2 linked regions of the Prosthecodimorpha staleyi genome follow. The protein of the gene in region 1 interacts with the protein of each later gene in a pairwise test. Links are inferred from orthologs where the notes say so. Each region holds a gene or a part of one and is shown on either strand. Other genes may lie near its edges.

Region 1 (7,907 bases):
CGATCTGGACCCCGAGCGGCAAGCCACCGGCCCCGGTCAGGCCCGGCACGTTGAGCGCGGGCGTGCCCATCAGGGTCCACAGGCGGTTGAAGATCGAGGTGCCGGTGGTGGCGAGCCCTTCCGGCGCCGCGCCCGGCGCCGAGGGCGTCAGGATCACGTCGATGTCTGCAAAGAGCTCCCGCAGCGCCAGGCGGGCCTGCCGGGCGGTGCGGCGGGCGCGGTCGTAGTCGGCGGGCGTCAGCATCCGCCCGAGCGTCAGCGCATCGCGCAGGATCGGGCTCAGCGCCGCGGCGTGGTGGTCGTATTCCCAGGCGAGCGCCTGCGCGGCCTGGAAGTCCTGGATCACCTGATGGGCCGAGAAGGCATCGGCAAAGAGGCCGGGCAGGTCGATGTCGACGAGGCTCGCACCGCCGGCTTCCGCCAGCCTTCCGGCGGTCTCGACCGCCTGGCGCATCTCCGCGCTCGCCTCCTCCCAAAGATGCGTGCGGACGAGGCCGATGCGCGGGGCCGACGGCGCGACGGTATCGACGCGCAGGTCGCGACCGGTCAGCGCGGCCAGAAAATAGGCCGCGTCCGCCACGCCGGCGCCGAACACCCCGACCGTGTCGAGCGACCAGGAGAAGCATTTCACCCCGACGGTCGGGATCAGGCGGAACGACGGCTTGAACCCCGCCACCCCGCAGAAGGCGGCCGGACGCACGACCGAACCGCCGGTCTGGGTGCCGAAGGCGAGCGGGATCAGTCCGGCCGCCACCGCCGCCGCCGAGCCCGACGAGGAGCCGCCGGGCGTATGGTCGAGCCGGGCCGGATTGCGCGTCGGCCCGGGCTGCAGATAGGCGAATTCGGTCGTCACCGTCTTGCCGATCACGGCCGCGCCGGCCCGCCGGGCCAGGGCGACGACCGGGGCATCGGCACGCGGCCGGTTGCCGGCATAGAGAGGCGAGCCCATCTCGGTCGCCATGCCGGCGGTATCGATGATGTCCTTGACGCCGAGCGCCAGGCCGGCCAGCGGCCCCGAGACCGCCGCCGCAGCCCGGGCGTCGTCGAATGAGGTCGCCACGAAGGCCGAAAGCATCTCGTCATGGGCTTCGACCGCCGCGATCGAACGCTCGATGGCTTCGGCGGCCGTCGTCCGGCCGTCCTCGACGGCAGCGGCGAGGGCGACGGCGGAGACGGGCGCGGGAAAGCGCGATGCGGACATGACGACATTCTCCTCAAGGCGGCGGACGGAGGCGACGTCTGGCACGGCGGCGGCCGAAGCGCCATCTCCGGGCACCCCCTCCCGCCGCACAAACAGCCAGGCTCCGACCGGCTCCGGCCTTCAGGCGCCCGGAGCCGCGAGCCGGCGGCGCAGGAAGATTTCCGTCGTGCCGGTCACGGCGAGATCGGGGATGGGTCCAACCGCCTCGAAACCGAGCCCTTCGTAGAAGGCGCGCGCGGGCGCGTTCCAGTCGGTGACGCAGAGCCAGAGATTGCTGCCGCCGGCCTTGAGCCCCTCCCCGGCCAGCCAGTCCATCACCGCCCGCCCGATGCCGTGCCCCTGAAAGGCCGGCAGCACGGCGAGAAGCTCCAGATAGGGCCCGCGCATAAAGGGATCGCGCACCGCGACCGCCCCGGCGAGTTCGCCGTCCGCCAGGATCGCGAAGCGAAACGTGGTCGGATCCCGCCGCCGCCAATAGGCCTCCAGCGACGCCGCCGGCCGCCCGACCCGCGCCCAGGGATCGATCGCCGCCAGCGCAAGCCCGAGCGCGGCCTCGTAGCCGTCGACGGGGGCCAGCCGGAGCGGGTCTGACCGGTTGCCGCCGATGTCGTAGCAACCTGCCGCAAAGGCGCCCGTCATCGGTGCGCTCCATGAATCGATTCGGGGCTGCCTCGCTCGGCCGGATGCGACCGACCCGACCCACAATTATTCATTGCACAACCTGAAATATAAGGCATTCTGAATGAATTGTCGGAGGAGCTGTTCATGAGCGTGTTAACCTCCCTTACGCAAGGGCTCCGCAGCCTGTTCGGCGGCAGCGCCGATGCGAAAACACCGGCCGACGACGAGACGCTGACCTCGATGCTCGCGCAGCGGATCACAATCCTGCAATCGCGCCTCGCCGCCGCGAAGTCCAGTTTCGCGGCAACCAAGGCGCCCGCCGACCCCGCTCCGGCGGCTGGCGCCGATGCCGCGAAGGCGAATGCCGCGGCGGCGATGGCGGCCGAGATCGAAGTGCTCGAGGGCCAGCTGAAATCGTCCAAAAGTTGGAACACCGCCAATTTCGTCGAGTTGCGCCTGCTCGACATCATACCTGACGCGTCCGTGCGGCCGAACCTGCAGGCGACCCTCCAGGAAGGCCGTGTCCTTGATGCCGGTCTGCCGGCCGGCCTGCTGGGAACGGCCGAAGCAATCCTGAAGGACGACAGTCCTAACGAAGCCGCCCGGCGGGTCGTTTTGCGCACCATCGTCGAGCATGTGCAGTGGGTCGAGACCAAGAAATATCGGCTGCGAAGATTGACCACCCAGATCGCCAACATGGTATTGCTTTGGGCGATGTTGTCGACATTCGCGTTCAGCATGGCCATTCTCTTGCCGTTGCTCGCCCACACTTTCGATCGGCGCGCGGAATCCGATACCGCAACGATAACGGCCCCCAAACCGGCATCGACGATTCTGGCGTCAGCCGGCTCGCCCCTCCTGTCCCAGGCGACGCCTTCGGCCACAGGAAACCCGGCACCCGTCGGCACGCCGGCGGCCCCGAAGGCCGACATTCCGCTGCTCGAACGCCCCTTCGGACTGATCTGGGCGTTCATGTTCGGCATCATGGGCGCCAATCTCAGCATCCTGTATTTCTTCCGCGACCGCGTCTCGACCATGTCGATCGAGGAGGCTGAGTGGAACGCCCGCGGGTATGTGCCGGCTACGAAATTGCTGATCGGCGGACTCGGCGCGGTGGTGGTCTATTTCTTTCTCCGATCCGAGATCGTCACCGGCTTGATCGCGCCAAAATTTGCCGATCTCGGCTTCTGGGTACAAACGGCCCGCAAGACGTCCGACGGCTTCACGGTACTGCCGGAGCAAATGCTGATTCCAAGTGCAGAATTGGCAAAGCTGGCAGTCTGGTCCCTGATCGCGGGCACCTCCGAAAGCTTCGTCCCCTCGGTCCTGCGCGAAACCGAACAGAAGCTGTCCGCACGCGCGGCGAAGACGGCTCAATAGGCAAGCCGGGCCGCCACCGATCGCCGTGGCAGATCCCCCTAGCGGCTTGCTCAAAAGCTCGTAGCAATGCGGTCAGAAGCGGGAAATCTCAACTCTGTCATCCCCGGGACAAGCCCGGGGATGACAAATGGCGGGGTCGGAGTGCATTTGAACAGCCGGCGAGGCTATGACGCCGGAGCCCGAACACTACCCCATCCGCTCCGGCAGTTGCTCGTCGCGGATCAGGTCGGAGAAGCGGGTATATTCGCCGGCGAAGTGCAGTTCGACGGTGCCGGTCGGGCCGTGGCGCTGCTTGCCGACGATCACCTCGGCGACGCCGCGCATGCGGTTCATGTCGGCCTCCCACTTGAACCAGGCTTCCGAGCCCTTCTCGGCCGGCTCCTTGCTCTTCAGGTAGTATTCCTCGCGGTAGATGAACATGACCACGTCGGCGTCTTGCTCGATCGAGCCGGATTCGCGCAGGTCCGACAGCTGCGGGCGCTTGTCGTCGCGCGATTCGACCTGGCGGGAGAGCTGGGACAGCGCCAGGATCGGCACCGACAGCTCCTTGGCGAGCGCCTTGAGGCCGGTGGTGATCTCGGTGATCTCCTGGACGCGGCCCTCGCCGGTGCGCTTGGAGCCGGTCAGAAGCTGCAGGTAGTCGACGATCAGCACGTCGAGACCGCGCTGCCGCTTCAGACGGCGGGCGCGGGCGGAGAGCTGGGCGATCGAGATGCCGCCGGTCTGGTCCACATAGAGCGGGATCTGCTGCATCATCTGCGAGGCGCCGACCAGCTTCTCGAATTCCATGTCGGTGATGTCGCCGCGCCGGATCTTGTTGGACGGGATCTCCGTCTGCTCCGACATGATGCGGGTGGCGAGCTGCTCGGACGACATTTCGAGCGAGAAGAAGCCGACCACGCCGCCGTCCATGGTCTTGTAGCTGCCGTCCTGCTGCTCCTCGGCACGGAAGGCGGCGGCGATGTTGAAGGCGATGTTGGTGGCGAGCGAGGTCTTGCCCATGGCCGGGCGGGCCGCGAGCACGATCAGGTCGGAATGCTGCAGGCCGCCCATCATGCGGTCGAGGCTGGCGATGCCGGTCGAAATGCCGGACAGCTTGCCCTGCCGCTGGAAGGCGGCCGCCGCCATGTCGATCGAGCCCTTGAGGGCGTCGGCGAAGGAGACGAAGCCGCCATCGTAGCGGCCGGTCTCGGCCAATTCGAACAGCCGCCGTTCGGCATCCTCGATCTGGATTCGCGGCGGCCGGTCGACCGGTGCGTCGTAGGCGACGTTGACCATGTCCTCGCCGATGCGGATCAGGTTCCGGCGCATGGCGAGGTCGCGCACCAGCCGGCCGTAATCCTCGGCATTGATGATCGTGGTCGCGTCGGAGGCCAGCCGCAGCAGATACTGCGTCACCGACAGGTCGGCGATCTGGTGATCGACGGGGAAGAAGGTCTTGACGGTGATCGGCGAGGCGACCTTGCCGGCGCGGATCAGCTGGGTGACGCGCTCGTAGATCTGCCGGTGCGGCTCCAGGAAGAAGTGCAGCGGCTCGAGGAAGTCGGAGACCCGGTAGAAGGTCTCGTTGTTGACCAGGATCGCGCCGAGGAGCTGCCGTTCCGCCTCCGCATTGTGCGGGGCGTGGCGCTCCAGGGTCGGTTCCTGCTCGACGCGGCGGATGGGCAGTTTCATCAGAAGTCCCGGTTCTCTCGGAGCCTTCTTAACGGCTCGTTGACGGCTTTGAAGCGGGCGGCCGCTTATACAGGCCGATCCACAGGTTTATTGCCCGCCGCCATGACGGCGCTTGACCGCCCCGGAGCGTCGGGCACCGGTCGGATCGACCGACCTCCCGGAACCGTCCGTCACCCGATTCGGCCCCGCCCGGCCATGGGACGTCACGATCCGCGCGGATCAAAGCCCCGTCGCTGGCAATCCCGTCGGGGCGACTCCGGTCGGTGAGACTGCGAATCGGGCTTGCGGTTCCCGACCCCGAGCTTACATCTCAATGCATGCGGCAACGGCACACCGACATCCTGCGGCGGATCGCAATCCTGGCGATCACGCTGGTGCTTGCCGTCGCGCCGATGTTGGCCCAGGCGCAGACCGCGCTGGCCGCCTGCCACGAGTTGGCGCTCGCGGCGCCCGCGCCGCTGCACACGACCGCCAGCCCGTCAGGCCATCGGCATCAGGGCCATCAGCACGGCGGGCTTGCCGCTTCCGGGGAACGGCAGGCCTCCGAGGCCGCCGCCCTGCCCGACGGGAGCGCGTCGGCCGCGACGGCGTCATCACATCACGGCAGCACCATCGCCGTGGAGAAGGGCCAGCCGGCATCGCCGGAGCCGGGCCAGGCGCGGCTGATTGCCGGCCTTGCCTGCGTGCTGCACTGCTCGGTGCTGGCCGATGCTCAGCATGTCCTCGGCCCCGCCACGCATGTCCTGGCCCGGACCGCGCCGGTGGTGACCATCGTGCTCGCCTCGCTCGACGCCGAACCGGCCGTGCCGCCGCCCCGTCGCTAGGGATCAAAGAACTGCTGGTTCGCAGTCACGAGTCGGATGGGAACCATTCGGCCCGGTTGAACCACCAGCTCGGCACCATTCTCCCCATCCTGACGGTCGTCCCGGCGGATCAAACGCCCCGCGCGCATCGGACATCCCTGGCCGTTCCGGTCGGGCCCGCGCATGGGCGGCCGCCTCCCAACTCGAATTCGGAGTGACAGACATGAAGACCACCACGCTCGCCGCCGCCCTCGCCGTCGGCCTCCTCGCCACCGCGGCCTTCGCCCAGTCCCCCGGCATGCCGATGCAGGGCCATGGTGGTATGCACGGCGCCGGTCCCGGGGCCGGCCACGGCGCCATGGCGGGTGCCGCCGCCAAGCCCAAGGGCGATACCAGCCCGTCCAGCCTCGCCTTCGCGGCGGTCAACGCCAAGATGCACGAGGGGATGGACATCACCTTCTCGGGCAATGCCGATATCGACTTCGTCAAGGGCATGATCGCCCACCACCAGGGCGCGATCGACATGGCCAAGGTGCAGCTCGCCTTCGGCCGCGACGACAAGATCAAGAAGCTGTCCGAGGAGATCATCAAGGCCCAGGAGGGCGAGATCGCGATGATGAAGGACTGGCTCGCCAAGAACGCGCGCTGAAACCACACGCCGGCCGGCCGCTCCCGCGCCCGGGACGCGGCCGGCACGCCCCGGGCGGACGCCCGTTCGGCAGCTCGCAACCGCGCCGAAGAGGCTGCCGCTGCGGCGCATGGGTGCCGAGCCGCCGCCGCGGTGGAGCGCGGGTTGACAGGCCCGCGCCCCGGGGGCACCCAGGAGCGATGCACGATCCTGTCCTCGATGCCGGGCGCGCCGGTGCCCGGCTGACGATCGACCTCGCCGCCCTCGAGGCGAACTGGCGCGACTTGGCCGCCCGCGCGGCACCGGCCGAATGCGCCGCGGCCGTGAAGGCGGACGCCTACGGCCTCGGGCTCGAACCGATCGTCCGCCGCCTGCACGATGCCGGCTGCCTGACCTTCTTCGTCGCCCTGCCCGAAGAGGCGCTGCGCCTGCGCGCCGTCGCTCCCGACGCGACCGTCTATCTCCTCAACGGCCTGCTGCCCGGCTGGGTCGACACGGTCGCCGCCGCCGGCATCCGCCCTGTGCTCGGTTCGCCGGAGGAATGGGACAACTGGGCCGCGGCGGGTGCGCGCGCCGGCCGGCCCCTGCCCGCCGCGCTGCATATCGATACCGGCATGAACCGGCTCGGCCTCACACTCGCCGAAGCCGAGAGCCTGGCGGCCGATCCCGGCCGGCGCGGCGCCGTCGACCTGCGGCTGGTCATGAGCCATCTGGCCACCGCGGACGAGCCGGGCCATGCCCTGACCGGCCGGCAACTCGCCCGCTTCCGGGCCGCGACGGCGCTTTATCCCGGCGTGCCGGCCTCGCTCGCCAATTCGGCCGGCATCTTCGCCGGGGCGGATTTCCATTTCGGGCTGGTCCGCCCGGGCGTCGCCCTCTATGGCGGCGCGGTGCAGGCGGGACGCCCGTCGCCTATGATGCCGGTGGTGCGCCTGGAGGCGCCGATCCTGCGCGTCCGGCCGGTGCCGGCCGGCGAGGCGATCGGCTACGGGGCGGCCCGGACGTTGGCGCGCGACAGCCGCATCGCCATCCTGTCGGTCGGCTACGCCGACGGCTATCACCGCCTCGCCTCGTCGACCGACGCTCACCCCGGCGGCCATGTCGCCATCGACGGCCGCCCGGCTCCGATCGTCGGCCGCATCTCGATGGACCTGATGGCGGTCGACGTGACCGATCACCGGCACGCCCATCGCGGCACGCGGGTCGAACTGATCGGGCCGCATGTGCCGCTCGCGTCGGTCGCCGCCGCCATGGGCACGATCGACTACGAGGTGCTGACCAGCCTCGGCCGGCGCGCCCGGCGGGTCTATCTCGACGAGGCCTGACGGAGCACGCCTTGTCGCCCTGCCCCGCAGCCGTCAGGGCAGCGAAGCCATCGCCTGCTTGACCCTGCCGCAATAGGCGAGATGCAGCTGGGTCTGCTTCTCGACATAGTGGCCGCCTTGGAACTTCATCGTCGTGCGGCAGATGTCGCCGTCCGCGCGCCGGTAGGCGCCGGCGAGATATTTCATGCCCCAGCGGATGTTGGTCTCCGGCTCGGCCAGCGCCTTCGCGCTGCCCTTGTAGCCGAGCGCCGTGGCGATGCGGTAGCTGACCTGCG
Region 2 (4,761 bases), on another replicon or contig:
CGCCGGTATGACCGTCGCGGCTCCTGACCGCATGATCCCCGAGATCGATGCCGCGCCCGCGCGCGGCGGCCTCGCCGAGCATCAGCGCTGTGCCGGAGGGCGCGTCGACCTTCATGCGGTGGTGCATCTCGACCACCTCGATATCGAAATCCGCATCGAGCGCGCGGGCGGCCTGTCGCACCAGGAGCGCGAGCAGATTGACGCCGAGGCTCATATTGCCGGACTTGACCACGACCGCGTGGCGGGCAGCGGCGCGGATGCGGTCGTTGTCGGCGTCGGACAGGCCGGTCGTGCCGATGACATGGACGATGCGCGCCTGCGCGGCCAGTTCGGCGAATTCGAGCGTCGCGGCCGGTCTGGTGAAGTCGAGGACGCCCTCGGCCGCGGCGAACAGCGGCAGCGGATCGTCCGTGACCGTCACGCCGAGCGGTTCGAGCCCGGCGAGGAGCCCGGCGTCGCGCCCGATCTCCGGCGAGCCGGCCCGCTCCACGGCCCCGGCCACCGTCACGCCTTCCATGCCGGCGATCGTCCGGATCAGGGTCTTGCCCATCCGGCCGGCCGCTCCCACCACGATCAGCCGCATGTCGGCCATGGCGCTCCTCCTGTCCAGGCTGGAGCTATAGAGAGCCCGCCTCTGCGGCGCAACCGCGCGGGCGCGGGGCGCGGTCGCGCCTTTCGCAGGGGTGGCCGGTGCCGACCGGCGCCTGCCAGGCGCCGAAACGCCGAAAGCCGCCCTCGGTCGGGGGCGGCTTCCGAATGTGGCGCAGGTCGGCAGGCTCAGAGATCGATCTGGCGCTTCAGCCCGTCGACCTCGTCCTGGAAGGCGCGGTCGGTCTTGATCATGTCCTCGATCTTGCGCACCGCATGCAGCACCGTGGTGTGGTCGCGGTTGCCGAAGCGGCGGCCGATCTCCGGCAGGGAGCGCGGCGTCAGCGTCTTGGACAGATACATGGCGATCTGGCGCGGCCGCACCACGGTGCGCGTGCGCCGGCTCGACAGGAGATCGGCCTTGGAGACGTTGTACTGCTTGCAGACGATGCGCTGGATGTCCTCGATCTTGACGCGCTTGGCCTCGCGCACGCGCAGGAGGTCGCGCAGGGCCGTCTCGGCCATCTCGACGCTGATCGGCTCGCCGGTCAGCTGGTTGTGGGCGACTAGGCGATTGACCGCGCCGTCGAGGTCGCGACCGCTCGAGGTGACGTTCTCGGCGACATAGTCGATCACCGCGTCCGAGACGGCGAGCGCCGCATAGCTGCGCCGCGCCGCCGCGATCCGGCCGGACACGATGCGCCGGCGCAGGTCGAGATCGGGCGCATGCAGTTCGATCAAGAGGCCGCCGCCGAGCCGCGAGCGAACCCGTTCGTCGAGCGTTTCAAGCTCGACCGGTGGCCGGTCACCGGCCACGACGACCTGGCGGGCGCCATCGATCAGCGAATTCAAGGTGTGGCAGAACTCCTGCTGCACCTGCTTGCCTTGCAGGAACTGCATGTCGTCGATCAGCAGGAGGTCGATGCCGCGCAGGCCGTCCTTGAAGGCGATCGCCGTCTGCGACTTCAGCGCCGCCACGAAGCGGTACATGAAGTGCTCGGCGGTCAGGTAGAGCACGCGCCGGCCCTGCTCCTTCGCCGCCCGGGCGATGGCCTGCAGGAGGTGGGTCTTGCCGAGCCCGACGGCGGCATGAAGATAGAGAGGGTTGAAGCCGACGGCTTCCCCGGGACGGGAATCCGCCACGCGCCGGGCCGCGGCCAGCGCCAGGCTGTTCGAACGGCCTTCCACGAAGGTGTCGAAGCTGTAGCGCGGGTCGAGCGGCGAGCCATAGAGGGCGTCGTCGGTCCTGACCTCGGCGAAGACGGCCTCGCGCTGCACCTTGAGCGGCTGCGGCGCCTGGGCGACCGGGCGCGGATCGAGCGTCGGTCCGTCATAGGGTTCGGCGCCGACCGCCGCGCCGGGCGTCCGCGGACGGATCGCCGAGCGGACGGTGAATTCGATCTGCCGCGCCCCCTCGAACTCCTCCTTGAAGAGGGCCAGGAGACGGTCGCGGTAGCGGTTCTGCAGCCAGTTCTTGAGAAAGCGCGTCGGCACCGACAGATGCGCCGCGCCGTCCGCGATCGATTCCAGATCCACCCTTGCGAACCAACTGTTGAAGACATCCTCGCCAAGCTCCGCCCGCAGGCGTTTCTTGATGCGATCCCATTCCGCATGGCCCGACAGCCCCACGCTCATCGTTCCAGCCTCCTTCGTAGTCCATGGGTCGGCCCGGACCCGCCAGTCCAGGTTCGACTATGATTTGTTGAATTGGCGCACGCTTATGCAACTAAAACGCGAAGCCAAGGGGACCCTGCGGCCTCGCGGGGTCCCCGACGATCAGAGTGTTCAGGTTTGCTTCCAGGGGAGCCCTGCAGCCTTCCACCCGTCCCGCTGGCCACGATGGCCATTCGGATCGAGAGGGCCTTCGAAGCCTCCGGCAACGTTCAGGCAGCGCTGCCATCCTGCACCGGTCGCCGCTATGGCGGCGGATCGACTGCGGACGCCGGACCGGCACAGGAAAAGAACGGGATCCTCGCGCGACGCGCCGATGCGATCGAGGGCCGCCGACAGGCGGTCCATGAAGGCATCGTCCACAGCCATCTCGGGATAGACCTGCCACTCGATGAGGAGAGGCGCCTTGCCCAGCTCGCCCAGATCGGGCAGTCCGACGAAAGACCATTCAGGACGGGTGCGCACGTCGACCAGCTGCGCCGGCCCGTTGTCGGACAACAATCTCCAGGCCTCCGCAGGGGGGATATCCCCCGCGTAGGCTTCCCCAGTCGTCAATGACATTCTCGGCCCCCGCATGCGGACTGCGCCGCATATTCCAAAATCTTTGGCGAAGCAAGGCAATGGCAGCCTTAATCTTCGTTGCAGATTAGTTATTCTTGAATTGAACGGAACGCGACACCAGATCCTGGAACTTTCAACTGAGCATTTTACTCACCACTTTTGAGCATAACGCGCCCAATGCTCATCATGAGCTCCGTGTTCCAGGATTTTGTCTGAGGGTCATGAAGGGCAGGCCCTTCATGACCCCAACTTTACACAGCGGGGTCGGAGGGTGCAACAGAGACGAGTCCCCGGTTGGGTCCGGTGTTGCCGAGAGTCCGCACTCGGAAAATCGTCGAGATCGGGTTCATATCGAGAAGCGAAGTGGAGTCAATGTGGTCTCCGCCGGGACCGCTTCCGGGGTCGGATTGGAAACCAGCCGGCCAAGAATTTTGCCATCGAGGCCTTGACTCTTCGGCCGTGGCGGGCCTTTCGAGGCGCTGTCGGAACATTCGCACAACATATTGGAATATCATCAATTTCTCTGGTCGGCCTGGGCTCGTCCGAGTCTCTGCGGAAACCGGCCGGATCGTGACGGGCTGGCATTTCAGGTTAGCCAGACAAACGAAAAGCCCGGACCACCGGTCCGGGCTTTGCGTAGCATTCGACAATCGCAGCGTGCCTATCAGGCGCCGAGAGCCTTGAGCCGGCTGGCGAGGCGCGAGATCTTGCGGGACGCGGTGTTGGCGTGCAGCACGCCCTTCGACGCGGCGCGCTGCAATTCGGGCTGAGCGGCCCGGAGCGCGGCAGCGGCGGCCGCCTTGTCACCGGAGGCGAGTGCCTCTTCGACCTTGCGCACGAAGGTCCGAACGCGGCTGCGCCGGTTCTTGTTGACCGCGGTGCGCCGCGTGATCTTGCGGGCCGCCTTCTTGGCGGACGGCGTATTGGCCATGGACGAGCCTTTCCTGGAACGATCCTGAGAGGCGCTCCGTCCGCGGCTTCGGCGGGTCTCCCGCCGGGCCTCGCGTACCGGGTGCCGATCAAACGAAAGCGGCGGCGGACGCGCCGCCACCGGTCGGAGCGAGCTTATAGCCAGGGTCCCGGCCCGCGTCAACGCCGAACCGGCCGTCCCGGGCGGGCGCCCGGCTTCAACGGTGGGAGAATTCGGCCTTCCGCTTCTCCGCGAAGGCGTTCATGCCTTCCTTCTGATCGGCCGTGGCGAACATCGAGTGGAAGATGCGCCGTTCGAAGCGCAATCCCTCGGCGAGCGTGGTCTCGAAGGCGCGGTTGACGGCCTCCTTGGTCATCATCGTCGCCGGCAGCGAGAAGCCGGCGATGTCGGCGGCGGCCTTCATGGCGGTCGGCAGGAGATCGGCCAGCGGCACGATGCGGGCGACCAAGCCGGAGCGCTCGGCCTCCTCGGCACCCATCATCCGGCCGGTCAGGCAGAGATCCATCGCCTTGGCCTTGCCGATCGCCTTGGTCAGACGCTGGGTGCCGCCGGCGCCCGGCATGACGCCCAGCTTGATCTCGGGCTGACCGAACTGGGCATTGTCGGCGGCGATGATGAAGTCGCACATCATCGCCATCTCGCAGCCGCCGCCGAGCGCGAAGCCGGCCACCGCCGCGATGATCGGCTTGCGGAAGCGGGCGATGCGGTCCCAGGAGGTGATGAAGTCGTCCAGATAGGCGTCCGGATACTGCAGGTTCGCCATCTGCTTGATGTCGGCGCCGGCCGCGAAGGACTTCTCCGAGCCGGTGATCACCACGGCGCCGATCGCGCGATCGGCCTCGAAGGCGTCGAGCGCGGCATTGATCTCGTTGATCAGATCGGAGTTGAGCGCATTCAGCGCCTTCGGACGATTCAGGGTGATGCGGCCGACGCGGCCCTCGGTTTCGACGATGATCAGTTCGTAGGCCATGGGGCGTTCCCTTCGATCGTGCCGGAGCCCGCGCAGCGGC

The links.
Region 2: the proteins of KL771_RS11770 (region 1) and dnaA interact in binary tests that used the Escherichia coli proteins (3 or more experiments, as listed by UniProt). The link is inferred for Prosthecodimorpha staleyi from one-to-one orthologs.

The regions. Positions count from the first base shown.
Region 1 is NZ_JAHHZF010000005.1:236,872-244,778, forward strand. Bases 2,633-5,509 are described here. They hold KL771_RS11770 (replicative DNA helicase), read right to left. Parts: upstream 4,877-5,509; coding sequence 3,389-4,876; downstream 2,633-3,388. Other genes in these bases: KL771_RS11765 (hypothetical protein), read left to right, coding at 2,633-3,202; KL771_RS11775 (hypothetical protein), read left to right, coding at 5,194-5,509. Outside these bases: KL771_RS11755 (amidase), read right to left, coding at 1-1,201; KL771_RS11760 (GNAT family N-acetyltransferase), read right to left, coding at 1,322-1,840; more of KL771_RS11765, read left to right, coding at 1,967-2,632; more of KL771_RS11775, read left to right, coding at 5,510-5,700; CopM family metallochaperone, read left to right, coding at 5,903-6,328; alr (alanine racemase), read left to right, coding at 6,508-7,632; KL771_RS11790 (transglycosylase SLT domain-containing protein), read right to left, coding at 7,666-7,907. UniProt on the Escherichia coli protein: The main replicative DNA helicase, it participates in initiation and elongation during chromosome replication. Travels ahead of the DNA replisome, separating dsDNA into templates for DNA synthesis.
Region 2 is NZ_JAHHZF010000015.1:112,040-116,800, reverse strand. What follows is about bases 1-2,824. They hold dnaA (chromosomal replication initiator protein DnaA), read right to left. Parts: upstream 2,224-2,824; coding sequence 778-2,223; downstream 1-777. Other genes in these bases: KL771_RS25375 (rhodanese-like domain-containing protein), read right to left, coding at 2,374-2,820; dapB (4-hydroxy-tetrahydrodipicolinate reductase), read right to left, coding at 1-592. In the rest of the region: rpsT (30S ribosomal protein S20), read right to left, coding at 3,485-3,751; KL771_RS25365 (enoyl-CoA hydratase), read right to left, coding at 3,948-4,721. UniProt on the Escherichia coli protein: Plays an essential in the initiation and regulation of chromosomal replication. Binds in an ATP-dependent fashion to the origin of replication (oriC) to initiate formation of the DNA replication initiation complex once per cell cycle.